3 regions of the Halomonas aquatica genome follow, and region 2 is predicted to be linked to each of the others. Evidence: predicted binding sites of a transcription regulator. Region 2 holds the regulator's gene; each other region holds the start of a gene.
What was found. The regulator FNR, encoded in region 2, switches genes on or off when oxygen is low (the NO sensors DNR and NnrR bind a similar motif). The targets are predictions, from matches to a motif close to TTGATNTANATCAA.
Positions count from the first base shown of each region.

Region 1: the regulator FNR is predicted to act here: its motif matches at 2,041-2,054, upstream of clpB (ATP-dependent chaperone ClpB).
Region 3: the regulator FNR is predicted to act here: its motif matches at 2,317-2,330, upstream of ABE960_RS13145 (Hsp20/alpha crystallin family protein).

Region 1 covers NZ_JBEGCJ010000007.1:131,884-136,161, forward strand. The annotation lists gene ABE960_RS14765 (outer membrane protein assembly factor BamD) at 1-123, opposite strand, end outside; gene rluD (23S rRNA pseudouridine(1911/1915/1917) synthase RluD) at 249-1,208, shown strand; gene pgeF (peptidoglycan editing factor PgeF) at 1,219-1,974, shown strand; gene clpB (ATP-dependent chaperone ClpB) at 2,184-4,278, shown strand, end outside.
Region 2 covers NZ_JBEGCJ010000002.1:505,457-509,734, reverse strand. The annotation lists gene ABE960_RS05555 (3'-5' exonuclease) at 1-457, shown strand, start outside; gene ttcA (tRNA 2-thiocytidine(32) synthetase TtcA) at 552-1,460, shown strand; gene fnr (fumarate/nitrate reduction transcriptional regulator Fnr) at 1,583-2,326, opposite strand; gene hemN (oxygen-independent coproporphyrinogen III oxidase) at 2,405-3,766, opposite strand; gene ABE960_RS05535 (sulfite exporter TauE/SafE family protein) at 3,861-4,278, opposite strand, start outside.
Region 3 covers NZ_JBEGCJ010000005.1:406,627-410,904, reverse strand. The annotation lists gene ABE960_RS13160 (histone deacetylase family protein) at 1-429, opposite strand, end outside; gene ABE960_RS13155 (nucleoside deaminase) at 616-1,053, shown strand; gene ABE960_RS13150 (EamA family transporter) at 1,325-2,233, shown strand; gene ABE960_RS13145 (Hsp20/alpha crystallin family protein) at 2,485-2,997, shown strand; gene ABE960_RS13140 (DsbA family oxidoreductase) at 3,632-4,270, opposite strand.

The DNA of each region.
Region 1 (4,278 bases), on a different contig from region 2:
CTGATAGAGTTGGCGCTCGGCGATGCCGTCGAGTTCCTCTTCGGGGGTGCCGGCGCAGCCGGCCAGCAGGGCACCGGCCAGCATCAGGACAGCCAGGCGTGCGGGGGAGGTGATAACGCGCATCGTGATCCTCGTGTCTAACAACCCGGACGGCCGTGGTAGAATCGGCCGATATCCGCACACTATAAAGCACCTTGCGGCGAAACGCAGTCATCGCACCCGGTGCTCAAAGAGCCCTGTCCCGACCCATGTCCCAGACCCTCGAAGCCCAGCATCGCGTTCCCGATCGCATGGCAGGCCTGCGCCTCGACCAGGCCGCCGCCGAACTCTTCGCCGATTTTTCCCGGGAGCGGCTCAAGTCCTGGATCAAGAGCGGCGCCCTGACCCTCGACGGTCAGCCGGCCAAGCCCAAGGACAAGGTCTACGGCGGCGAGGCCCTGGCCCTGGCCGCCGAGATCGAGGACGACACCCGCTTCGAACCCGAGGACATCCCCCTGGCGGTGGTGTACGAGGACGACGCGGTACTGGTGGTCGACAAGCCGCCGGGCCTGGTGGTCCATCCCGCGGCCGGCAATCCCGACGGCACCCTGCTCAATGCCCTGCTGCACCACGACCCTCAACTGGCGAGCATCCCCCGGGCGGGGATCGTGCATCGCCTGGACAAGGACACCAGCGGCCTGATGGTGGTGGCCAAGACCCTGACGGCCCATACGGCACTGGTCGAGCAGCTTCAGGCGCGCAGCGTGTCGCGGGAGTACGATGCGGTGGTGGTCGGCGTGATGACGGCCGGCGGCACCGTGGATGCGCCCATCGGCCGTCATCCCCGTGACCGCAAGCGCCAGGCGGTGAACGCCTCGGGCAAGCCGGCGGTGACCCACTACCGGGTGGTGGAGCGCTTCCGCGCCCATACCCACGTGCGCTGCAAGCTCGAGACCGGGCGCACCCACCAGATCCGCGTGCACCTGGCCCATGTGCGCTATCCGCTGATCGGCGACCCGGTCTACGGCGGACGCCTCAAGCTGCCGGCCGGTGCGGGCGATGCGCTCAAGGAGATCCTGCGTGGATTCCCGCGTCAGGCCCTGCATGCCCGCAAGCTGGCCTTCGTGCACCCCACCAGCGGCGAGCGGATGGCCTTCCGTGCGGCGCTGCCGGATGACCTGCTGATGCTGCTCGACTACCTGCGCGAAGACGGCGAGACCATGCGCTAAGGAAACCGTGATGAGCGATACCCTCGATCTGCGCCCGACTCCGATCCTGCCCGACTGGCCGGCCCCGGAGAATGTCGGGGCCTTCGTCACCACCCGCGAGACCGGTCCCAGTCAGGGTGCCTTCGCCGCCTTCAATGCGGCCGAGCATGTGGGCGACAACCCGAACCATGTGGCGCTGTGCCGTCGGCAACTGGAGAAGGAGGTCGGCGATGGCCGTCCGCTGCTGTGGCTCGATCAGGTGCACGGTGCCCGGGTGCAGCAGGCCTTCTCCAAGGCCAGGCCCGAGGCGGATGCCGCCGTGGCCACGAGCGCTGACTATGCCTGCGTGGTGCTCACCGCCGACTGCCTGCCGGTGTTTCTCTGCGACCGTCGCGGGTCCCGGGTGGCGGTGGTCCATGCAGGCTGGCGCGGGCTCGCCGGCGGCGTGATCGAGGCCACCGTAGGCGCGATGGGCCTGCCATCGGAGGAACTGATGGCCTGGCTGGGCCCGGCGATCTCCAACGCCCAGTTCGAGGTCGGACCGGAGGTGCAGAAGGCCTTCGTCGGCGTGCACCCCGAGGCAGAGGCGGCCTTCGACCCCAGCCCCTATCGGCTCGGCCACTACATGGCCGACCTCTACAAGCTGGCGCGCCTGCGCCTGGAGCGTCTCGGCGTTTCCCATGTCAGCGGCGGCCACTTCTGCACCGCCTGCGAACCGCGCTTCTATTCCCACCGCCGTGACGATGGCGTCACCGGCCGCATGGCCAGCGTGATCTGGTTGCGCTAAAGCGAGCCTCAAGGGACAAGCCACAAGGAAAAGCCACTTGCCCCTTGCCCTTTGCCCTCTGCCCGCTTGACCAGCGTCAACTCGCCGCGCCCTTTCCCTGGCCGGCGACTTGAAAGCCGACCACGCTGACTCCATTGAAGCCCTCAAGACACAGTGACAGGGCCAACGCGGTGCGTCCTAACGCGCCGTCACCCCGATGGAGGAAACCCATGAGATTCGACAAGTTCACCGCCAAGCTGCAGAACGCCGTGGCCGATGGCCAGTCCCTGGCCGTGGGCCGCGGGCACAACCAGCTGGAACCCGGACATCTGCTGCTGGCGCTGCTTGACGCCACCGACACCGGGGTCAAGGCGCTGGTGCAGAAGGCCGGCGGTGATGCCGCCCGGTTGCGCGACGGCCTGGTAGGGCATCTCGATGACCTGCCCAAGGTCGCCAACTTCGATGGCGAGGTGCAGCCCTCCCGCGATCTGGTGAAGCTGTTCAACCTCACCGACCGTGAGGCCCAGAAGCGCGGCGACCAGTACATCGCAAGCGAACTGGTGCTGCTGGCCGCGCTGGAGATGGGCGGCGCGGTGACCAAGCTGCTGACCGGGGCTGGAGTGACCCGCAAGACGCTGGAGGGCGCCGTCGACAGCGTGCGGGGCGGAGAGCGGGTCGACGATCCCAACGCCGAGGACCAGCGCGAGGCGCTGGAGAAATACACCCTGGATCTTAACGAGCGGGCCGCCAGCGGCAAGATCGACCCGGTGATCGGACGCGACGACGAGATTCGCCGTACCATCCAGGTGCTGCAGCGGCGGACCAAGAACAACCCGGTGCTGATCGGTGAGCCCGGCGTCGGCAAGACGGCCATCGTCGAGGGGCTGGCCCAGCGCATCGTCGATGGCGAGGTGCCGGAAGGGCTCAAGGACAAGCGCGTGCTGTCGCTGGACATGGGCGCGCTGCTGGCCGGCGCCAAGTTCCGCGGCGAGTTCGAGGAGCGCCTCAAGTCGGTGCTCAAGGAGCTGTCCCAGGAGGAGGGGCGGGTGATCCTGTTCATCGACGAGCTGCACACCATGGTCGGCGCCGGCAAGGCCGAGGGCTCCATGGACGCCGGCAACATGCTCAAGCCGGCCCTGGCCCGCGGCGAGCTGCACTGCGTGGGCGCCACCACCCTGGACGAGTACCGCAAGTACATCGAGAAGGATGCGGCCCTGGAGCGCCGCTTCCAGAAGGTGCTGGTGGACGAGCCCTCCGAGGAGGACACCGTGGCGATCCTGCGTGGCCTCAAGGAGCGCTACGAGGTGCACCACGGGGTCGATATCACCGACGGGGCGATCATCGCCGCGGCCAAGCTCTCGACCCGCTACATCACCGACCGCCAGTTGCCCGACAAGGCCATCGACCTGATCGACGAGGCCTCCTCGCGCATCCGCATGGAGCTCGACTCCAAGCCCGAGGAGATGGACCGCCTCGATCGCCGGCTGATCCAGCTGAAGATGGAGCGCGAGCATCTCAAGAAGGAGACCGACGAGGCCTCCAAGAAACGACTCGATGGTCTGGAGGAGCAGATCGGCGAGCTTGAGCGCGAATACGCTGACCTCGACGAGATCTGGAAGGCCGAGAAGGCCAGCATCCAGGGTGCGGCCCAGTTCAAGGACGAACTCGATCGCGCCCGCATCGACCTGGAGCAGGCCCGCCGCCAGGGCGACCTGGCGCGCATGTCCGAGATCCAGTACGGGGTGATTCCCGGCCTGGAGAAGAAGATCGCCGAGACCGCGGAGGCCGAGGCCGATACCGATACCTCCAAGCACCGGCTGTTGCGCTCCAACGTCACCGAGGAGGAGATCGCCGAGGTGGTATCGCGCTGGACCGGCATCCCGGTGTCCAAGATGCTCGAGGGCGAGCGCGACAAGCTGCTGCGCATGGAGGAGGCGTTGCATGAGCGGGTGATCGGCCAGCACGAGGCGGTCTCCGCCGTGGCCAACGCGGTACGCCGCTCCCGGGCCGGGCTCGCCGACCCCAACCGCCCCAATGGCTCCTTCCTGTTCCTCGGCCCGACCGGGGTGGGCAAGACGGAGCTGTGCAAGTCACTGGCGAACTTCCTCTTCGACACCGAGGACGCGATGGTGCGCATCGACATGTCCGAGTTCATGGAGAAGCACTCCGTGGCCCGGCTGATCGGTGCCCCTCCCGGCTATGTCGGCTACGAGGAGGGCGGCTACCTGACCGAAGCGGTTCGCCGCAAGCCCTACTCGGTGCTGCTGCTCGACGAGGTCGAGAAGGCCCATGCCGATGTCTTCAACATCCTGCTGCAGGTGCTGG
Region 2 (4,278 bases):
TGGCGACCGGGTCCTGACCAGCGATTCCCTTGACCTGCGGCTGGCGCGCCCCGCCAGCCTCTGCGGCGACTCGATTCGACTCCATGGCCTGCGTGGCATCGACCTGGACGATGGAACCGGCATCGACGAGGCACTGGCGCAGTTCCTGGACTTCGTCGGAAATCGACCCCTGATCGGCTGGCGCCTGGATGTTGACCTGGCCATCCTCAACCGCTACCTGCGGCCCCGGTTCGGTTTCGACCTGCCCAATGCCGGCATCGACGTGGCGCAGGCTTATTATCGCCAGTTGCGTCGCCGCTGCCCCGAACTGGACATCCGGCCGCACTTCGAGGAGGTGGCCGAGCGTCTGGGGGTGCCGGTGATGGGGCGGCACACGGCGCTGGGTGATGCCGTCACCACGGCGTTGATTCACCTGCGCATGGCGCACAGCCTCTTGCAGGCCGAGCGTTTCTGCTGATTCCTGGCGCGGTCCGGTGCCGTTTCGCCTGGTCGCGGCGAGGATGGTAGGATAGTCGCCCGTCATTTCCAGCCGCCCAGGCAGCGCCGAGACCATGCAAGACGCCCTCATGTTCGACCCCCGCGACTCCGCTTCCCGCCCCGCCGAACCGGCGACCCTCACAGAAGGCCTCGATGCGCGAGGCAAGCGCGAATTCAACAGGCTGCAGAAGCGGCTGCGTCGGCAGGTGGGCAATGCCATCATCGACTACGGGATGATCCATGAGGGGGACCGGGTGATGGTCTGCCTCTCCGGGGGAAAGGACAGCTATACCCTGCTCGAGATCCTGCGCAACCTGCAGCGCAACGCACCGGTGAACTTCTCCCTGGTGGCGGTCAACCTGGACCAGAAGCAGCCCGGCTTTCCCGAGCACGTGCTGCCCGATTACCTGACGGGCATCGGGGTCGATTATCGTATCCTCGAGCGTGATACCTACTCGGTGGTGAAGGAGAAGACCCCTGAGGGCAAGACCACCTGTGCCCTCTGCTCTCGGCTGCGGCGCGGTTCCCTTTACGGCTTCGCCGAGGAGATCGGTGCCACCAAGGTGGCGCTGGGGCATCATCGCGAAGACATTCTCGAGACCCTGTTTCTCAACATGTTCTTCGGCGGCAGCCTCAAGGCGATGCCGCCCAAGCTGCTCTCGGACGACGGCAGGAACATGGTCATCCGCCCGCTGGCCTACTGTCGGGAGGCGGACATCGCAGAGTTTGCCCGGCTGATGGAGTTTCCGATCATTCCCTGCAATCTCTGCGGCTCCCAGCCGAACCTTCAACGCCAGGTGGTCAAGGAGATGCTGGCGGAGTGGGAGAAGACTCACCCCGGACGACTCGAGAGCATGTTCAAGGCCGTCACCAACGTGGCACCTTCGCAACTGGCAGACCGGGCGCTCTTCGACTTCACCGGCCTCGAGGAGAAGCAGGACCGCATGCAGGCCGACAGAATCGACCTCCACAACGAGCCGTAGAGGTCCGCGCGGTCAAGAAAAACCCCAGCGACTGGAACGGTCCGCTGGGGTTTTTTCTGGGCAGAGATGAGTAGTTGTCGAGGTGAAGAGTGGTCGTCGAGGTCGGAAATTGATGGGCGCTCTCAACGGCAGCCTTCCTGCTCGGCCACCTCGATCAGCGCCTCAAGGTCGAGGATGTTCACCTCGCGGCCGGACACGGCCACCAGACCCTGGGTCTGGAAGCGGCCCAGGATGCGACTGACGGTCTCCACCGCAAGCCCCAGGTAGTTGCCGATATCGGCACGGGACATGGACAGCCGGAAACTGAAGGGGGAGTAACCGCGGCGACGGAAGCGGTCCGACAGGTTGGTGAAGAAGGTGGCCAGGCGCTGGTCGGCGGTCTTTCGTGAGAGCAGGCGCATCATGCGGCGATCGTCGCGCATCTCCTTGCTCATGCTGCGATAGAGCTGGCCCCTTAGCTCCGGCAGGGTCTCGGAGAGGGCTTCGAGCCGGTCGAAGGGGATCTCGCAGACGGTGGTGGTCTCCAGCGCCACCACTGTGCCCGGATAGCTTGCCTCACCGATGCCGTCCAGTCCTGCCAACTCGCTGGGCAGATAGAAGTTGGTCAGCTGTTCCTCGCCGCCGCCCTCGGTGGTCATCTGCTTGAGACTGCCGGAGCGCACTGCAAAAACGCTGGTGAAAGGGGTGCCCTGACGGAACAGCGAATCTCCCTTCTTCAGCGGTGCGCGACGGCGGATGATGGCATCTAACTGGTCCATGTCCTGCAACTCGAGCGCCAGCGGCAGGCAGAGGGAACTGAGGCTGCAGGTCTGACAGCGGGTCTCGTTCAATAGTGTACGGGGGCTGCCGGTAGCGGTGTCGGCCATGCTGTCCTCCATGAATGACGACTCCAGCCACAGTATGGAGGGATTGTCGCCCATCGGCAAAGTCCTCCTCGACATGCCTCAGGAGGCGTGTGATGACTGCCTGGGCAAGGGCGTGAGGGGATAGGCGTCGAAGGCCGTGGCCAGTTGGCGGACCAGCAGCCGTCCCTTGGCCGTGACAAGGAGTCGCTGGTCCTGGCGTTCGACGAGTCCCTCCCGCTCGGCCACTGCCAGGCGCCACAGGGGTTCGGCGAGATGGGCCTCGGCGTCCAGGTCGAAAGCGTCGCCGAGGGCCGCCAGATCCAGGGTGAGTTCGCTCATCAACGTCTCGATGGCGGCGCCGCGCAGCCGGTCGTCCAGGCTCAGTCGGTGTCCGGCGGCGGTGGCCAGGCGGCCCTGGTCCAGGGCCGCCTCATAGGCCTCCAGGGTCAGCGGGTTGCGGACATGCAGGTCCTCCAGGCGGGAGACGGCCGTGACGCCCAGCCCCAGCAGGTCATGGCGCTCGCACTTCCTCCCCGCCAGCCGGTCCTTGGTCAGGCGGTCGTCACTCCGCGCGAAGCGCTCCCTGCCAAGATGGACATAGCCCGCGGCGGCGAGCATCCGGTAGGCCGTATCCATCATCGCCAGGGTCTCCTGTGGGCCGGGTAGCTCCGCGATGCGGATGTGTCTCTGGATCGGGAAGCGTTCGGGATGGTGGCGGTAGTGAAACAGCGACAGCCGTTCCGGCGCCATGGCGATGACCTGCGCAAGCGTGGCGGTGAAGCCGTCCCGGGTCTGGCGGGGAAGGCCGATGATCAGGTCCAGGTTCACGGAGTGGAACCCCAGCCGTTCTGCCTCGTCGATCAGCTGCTCGGTCAGACCGCGTCCCTGGATGCGGTTGATCGCCTGCTGGACCTCGGGATCCAGGTCCAGCACCTCCAGGCTCAGGCGGTTGAAGCCCAGCGCTTCCAGATGACGCAGGGTGAGGACATCCGCCTCACGTGGGTCGATCTCGACCAGATATTCCCTGCCTCGATCGCTGGCCAACCGGAAGCGGGCATCCAGTCGATCGATCAGGTCACTCAGCTGGTTCAGGCCCAGGAAGGTGGGAGTGCCCCCACCCCAATGCAGGGAGCGGACTTCCCGTGCGGGATCCAGGTGGCGACGGATCAGGACCATCTCCCGGTCGAGGCGTGAGAGATAAGACTCGGGAAGCCGGGTATCCGAGGTGATGACCGGCTGGCGGGTGCAGTGAAAGCAGGCCTGCCGGCAGAATGGCAGATGGACGTAGAGTGCCAGGGGGCGTGCCGCCGCATTGCTGTGCTCCAGCGCCTGGCGATAGTCCTCGGCACCGATATCGTCACTCAGCGCATGGGTGGTGGGGTAGAAGGCATAGGCGGGGGCCGGCGACGCCGCTGAGAAGAGGGCCCCGTCACGGTCGGCGGCTGACGCGCGAGCAGGCATGGTCTGCACTCCGCTGGAACATGCCCTCATGCTAGTGACATGGATCTCGAGCCGCGTTGAGCTGTGTCAAGCTAAGCCGGAATCGCCGCCGGCGTCAGTGGGTCCCTGTGGCGGGAAGCAGCGTCCATACCTGCCATAGGGCGAAGGCGATGATCGATAGCGCGGCGAGGGTCCGGGTGGCCGGGTGGCGGATCAGGGAGCCAAGCTGGCGAGCCGCCAGGCCGGTGGCCAGCAGGGCAGGCAGGGTGCCGAGGCCGAAGGCGCCCATCAGGGCGGCGCCCCGCCAGGGATCGGCCATCGCCAGGCTCCAGGCCAGCATGGAGTAGACCAGGCCGCAGGGCAGCCAACCCCAGACGGCCCCCAGAGCTAAGGCCTGGGGGATCCTGACGACCGGCATCAGGCGACGCCCCAGCGGTTCGAGATGCTTCCAGAGTCGGCGTCCCAGGGCCTCGACCCGCAGCAGGCCCTTCCACCAGTCGGCGATGTAAAGCGCCATCAGGATCAGCATCACC
Region 3 (4,278 bases), on a different contig from region 2:
AAAGGCAGTCTCGGTTCGGCCCTCCATGACCGCCTCTACGGCGGCGATTGAGGTGCCGGCGGCCACTTCGGCGGCCTCGATGCTGCCAGGCGAGACCGCCGTGGTATCCACATCCAGCCAGGCATTCTGTCCCCGCAGACTGAAGATCTCGTTCAGGTAGGAGGTGGTATGTACTCGGGCGAGCTGCTCGCGGGTGGCGGCTCTCCCAGGTTCGAAGACAAGGCCGGGAATCGGTTCCTGCTCCAGCAGTTGGAGAATGGCGCTCAGGCGTCCCGGATGCTCCGGATATTTCCAGGGGGCGCCGAGCCCGGAGAGCAGCTGACGGATCCTTTTGTCCATGCGGTCGGGCAGGAAGGGCACCTCGATGTCGGGCTGGTGGTCCAGCATTCGCTCGTCATAGAAGGTGATCACGCGGGTCTGGCTAGCCACGATGGCGACTCCCGAGAAGCAGTAAGATGGCGCCCGGTAGCGGGCACGTACTTGTATCATAGCCGGGATGGTCGGTGCCCTGCATCCAGTGCTGGGCCCGGTCGGCCTGCAGGGGAGCAGGCCTGGCGTGTCGGTGACAGGTCGGCGTAGGCTTTGGCACATCATGACATTGCAGGGAGTCAGCAAATGGAAGGTTTCATGCAAGCCGCACTCGAGGAGGCTCGCTTTGGTCTCGACGAAGGTGGAATTCCCATCGGTTCGGTGCTGGTGCACCACGGGGTGATCCTTGGCCGTGGCCGCAATCGTCGCGTTCAGTTGGGCAGTGCGGTGCTGCACGGCGAGATGGATGCCTTGGAGAATGCCGGCCGTCATCCGGCCGAGATCTATCGCGAAAGCACCCTCTATACCACCCTCTCGCCCTGCTCGATGTGCAGCGGGGCCATCCTGCTCTATGGCATCCCGAAGGTGGTGATCGGCGAGAACCGCACTTTCCTGGGCGAGGAGGCCCTGCTGAGAGAGCGTGGCGTGGAGGTGCAGGTGCTTCAGGATCCCGAGTGTATCGCGCTGATGGAGTCCTTCATCGCGGCCTCTCCAGAACTGTGGCACGAGGACATCGGTGAGTAGCGGCCTGCGGCGCCTGATGACGGTGAGAATCCTGTTGATCTGAGTCAACACGGCAGGGCTGTGCTAGTTTGGGGGAGTCTCCTCGGCGGTGACGGTTCGTCGCCGTCGAGGGGGAAGGCGGATGAGGGCGGCGGATCGCTGGCCTCCCGCTATCCGGTTGCGTGCCCATCGGCATGATGCCTTTCCTGTCTGTGGGAACAGACGCCACCAGGACAGAACTCTTGCTCTTCTCCCGTCTTGTCGTTCCGTTCCTCTATGGCACGCGGGCCCCATGACGCTCTCCATCCCCCGCGCCGTATACTTCGCGGCAGGCGCTGCGATGATCGGGCTCGTGGTCGTGCCGACCGAGGAGGCCTTCGCCACGGGTCTCAGTACCGCCGAGCTTGTCACGGGCCGCCTTTTCTGGGGCGCCCTGGCCGTGATCGGGGTCTGCCGCCTGAACCGCGGCGCGGTGCCGATCCAGCGCACCCCTCGGGAGCATCTGTCCCTCCTGCGTAACGGCCTGCTGATCGGCTGGGCGACTATCTTTCTCTACAGCCTGGCGCTGAAGACCAACGACGTGACACCCGTGATCGTCACCCTCGTCGGCACGTCTGCCGTCGTCGGCTTTCTGGTGGAGACCTCTGGTCGCCTGCGCCTAGAGCATGTCTTCATCCTGACCTCCGTACTGGTGGCGCTGATCGCCACGATCCTCTCGGCGCATAACGCCCGTGCGGAGGTCTCCTGGACCCTCTCGGCTGCGGTCCTGAGCGGTGTGATCTACGGTCTGCTGCCCGTGCTGCTGCGCGGGAGGGAATCCGACGAAGATCTGACCTCCGTCGGCTGGTATCTTACCTATGGGTGCGTCATTGCTGCCGCCCTGGCGCTGCTGACCACCGACACAACCATCGCTGGCCTGCTCGAGGCCGCGGGGAACGGGGATGTCATTCTCGCGGGCGCCGTCGGCACGGGCCTCGGGTACGCGCTGCTGCAGCTCGGGGTGGCCCATGGCGACGACGGGCGCGAACCTCTGAGCCCCGGGGTGGCGGGCATTCTCTACGGCTTCGAGCCGATCACGGCGATCGTTGCGGCGGCCCTCTGGCTGCGACAGCCGATCTCGCCCGAGACGATGTTCTTCAGCTGCGCCTTCCTGATGCTGGCGTTCTCAGCGGGATCGGTGCTCAAGGCACGAGTGGACTGAACCCTCGCGACAGGCGAGCGGGGCGCGGATCGGATCGCGCCGCCAGGGTCGCGTCTACCGGTCAGTGCATGGCGAGACTCCTGTTGATCTGCGTCAACACGGCCGGGTAGGGCGGGGCTATCCTGAATCCTGGGACGAGCATTTCTTAATGCTGCTGGCCGGAGCCGCCTGCCGGCGTGGTTTTCCCGGCGGTGCCGAACTCGTCCTCTTCGACCCGGTCCAGTGTGACCTGCTGATCAGGAGATATGACCATGGCCAAGAAACCCACCAAGGCTTCCAAGGATGTTCCGGTCTTTTCTGGCACTTCCGCGCCCGAGTCGTCGCGTGCGATGAGTCCGTTCCGGGAATTCGATCGGATGCTGGATACTTTCTTCGATCGCGGCTGGATGCCTTCCATGCGCGGCGAGCATCCCCTCTGGGAGCGATTCGCCGCCTTCGAGAAGGGCATGCCGAAGGTCGATGTCATTGATCGTGACACCGAGGTGGTGGTACGCGCCGAAGCCCCGGGCTTCGATCGCGAGGAACTCGACGTCTCGGTGACCGACGGCGCGGTGACCATCAAGGGCGAACACCGCGAGGAGAGCAAGAAGGAGGAGGGCGAGTACTTCCACTCCGAGATCTCTCATGGGTCCTTCACCCGGACGGTGGCACTGCCCTGCGAGATCGATGCCGACAAGGCTGAGGCCAGTTTCACCAATGGCGTCCTGGAGCTGACCCTGCCGAAGCGCAAGCAGGCCAATCGCCGCAAGGTCGAGGTGAAGTAACCCTGCTGGATCCGGCATGCCGGGACGAGCATTCCGGCATGCCGGCCCCAGGTCCTGGCCATGGTATCGAGCCTGATCGACATCCTCCGGGGCCTCATGCTCGACAAATGCCGCACAGTGAAAGGCCGCTGCGGCTTTCACCTCGGTAACGCCGCGCTGACTGGGTTCCGGTGGCGCTTCACTGGCGAACACCTTGAGCACTGACCTGACGCCGCGCCCCAACTGCTCAGGCGTCGACGCCCTGCGGGTCTCGAAGGTCACTCCGTGAACTGGCTCGAGATCGAGCAGGTGCCGAATGGCGGTGAGCCTGGCGGGGTTTTCGGGATACTTCCAGGGCACCCCTAGCCCCGACAGCAGGCTGCGGATTCGCTTATCCATACGCCCCGGCAGGAAGGGCACCTCGATATCCTGTTAATGGGCCAGCATCCGTTCGTGATAGAAGGCGATCACGCTGTTCTGTTCGGCCACCGTGAAGGCACCATGTTGTGCATGACATATGGGCGAGGCGGGTCATGCATCTGACTACGGCATATCAGGGGCCAGGCAGCGAGGGGCTTATGAACAGGCGTGGCGATCCGGCAGGTCGTTGAGCTGCTGACATCGGGGCCGCTCACCTTGGTGATGGACCGTCACATCAGCCCATCGCGTCAAGCAATCGCTCCATGGCCAGGAACAGTTGCCGACGCGGCTGCGCGCCCTCGAGTACGCCGGCGTGCTCACCATCCAGCGAAAAGCGCAGCCCCGGCACGCCGCCGATGCCTAGCTCGCCGGCGAGCCGCTGGTCGGCGAGCACCTGTTCTCGGTAGTCACCCTCGTCCAGCGCCTGGTGCAGGCTTGAGCCGTCCAGGCCGAGCCCTTCCGCTACCCCGGCGAGTGCCTCGGGGTCGGCCAGGTCCAGGCTCTCCTCGAGGAAGCCCTTGAACAGCGCCGTGCGCATGGCATCGCCGGCTCCGGGGCGGACGCCTTCCTGGTCGCCGGCCCAGGCGCTGGCCTCGTGGGCCAGCCGCGAGCGCGGCTGTAGGCGGGGAAGCCGCAGGGTCATGCCGCGCTCGGCCGCCATGGGATAGACGGCCCGCTGCCAGACGTCGTGCAGGTAGTCGCCATCGGGGTCGAGGGTCGGCTCGGGTTCGGGACGCAGCTCGAAGGCTCGCCAGCGGATCTCCACCTCGCCGCTGAAGCGCTCGGCCAGGGCCTCGAGCTCCGGCGCTTCCAGATAGCAGAACGGGCAGACGTAGTCGCTGAAGACGTCGAGGGTGATGCGCGGCCGGGTCATCGGGCCTC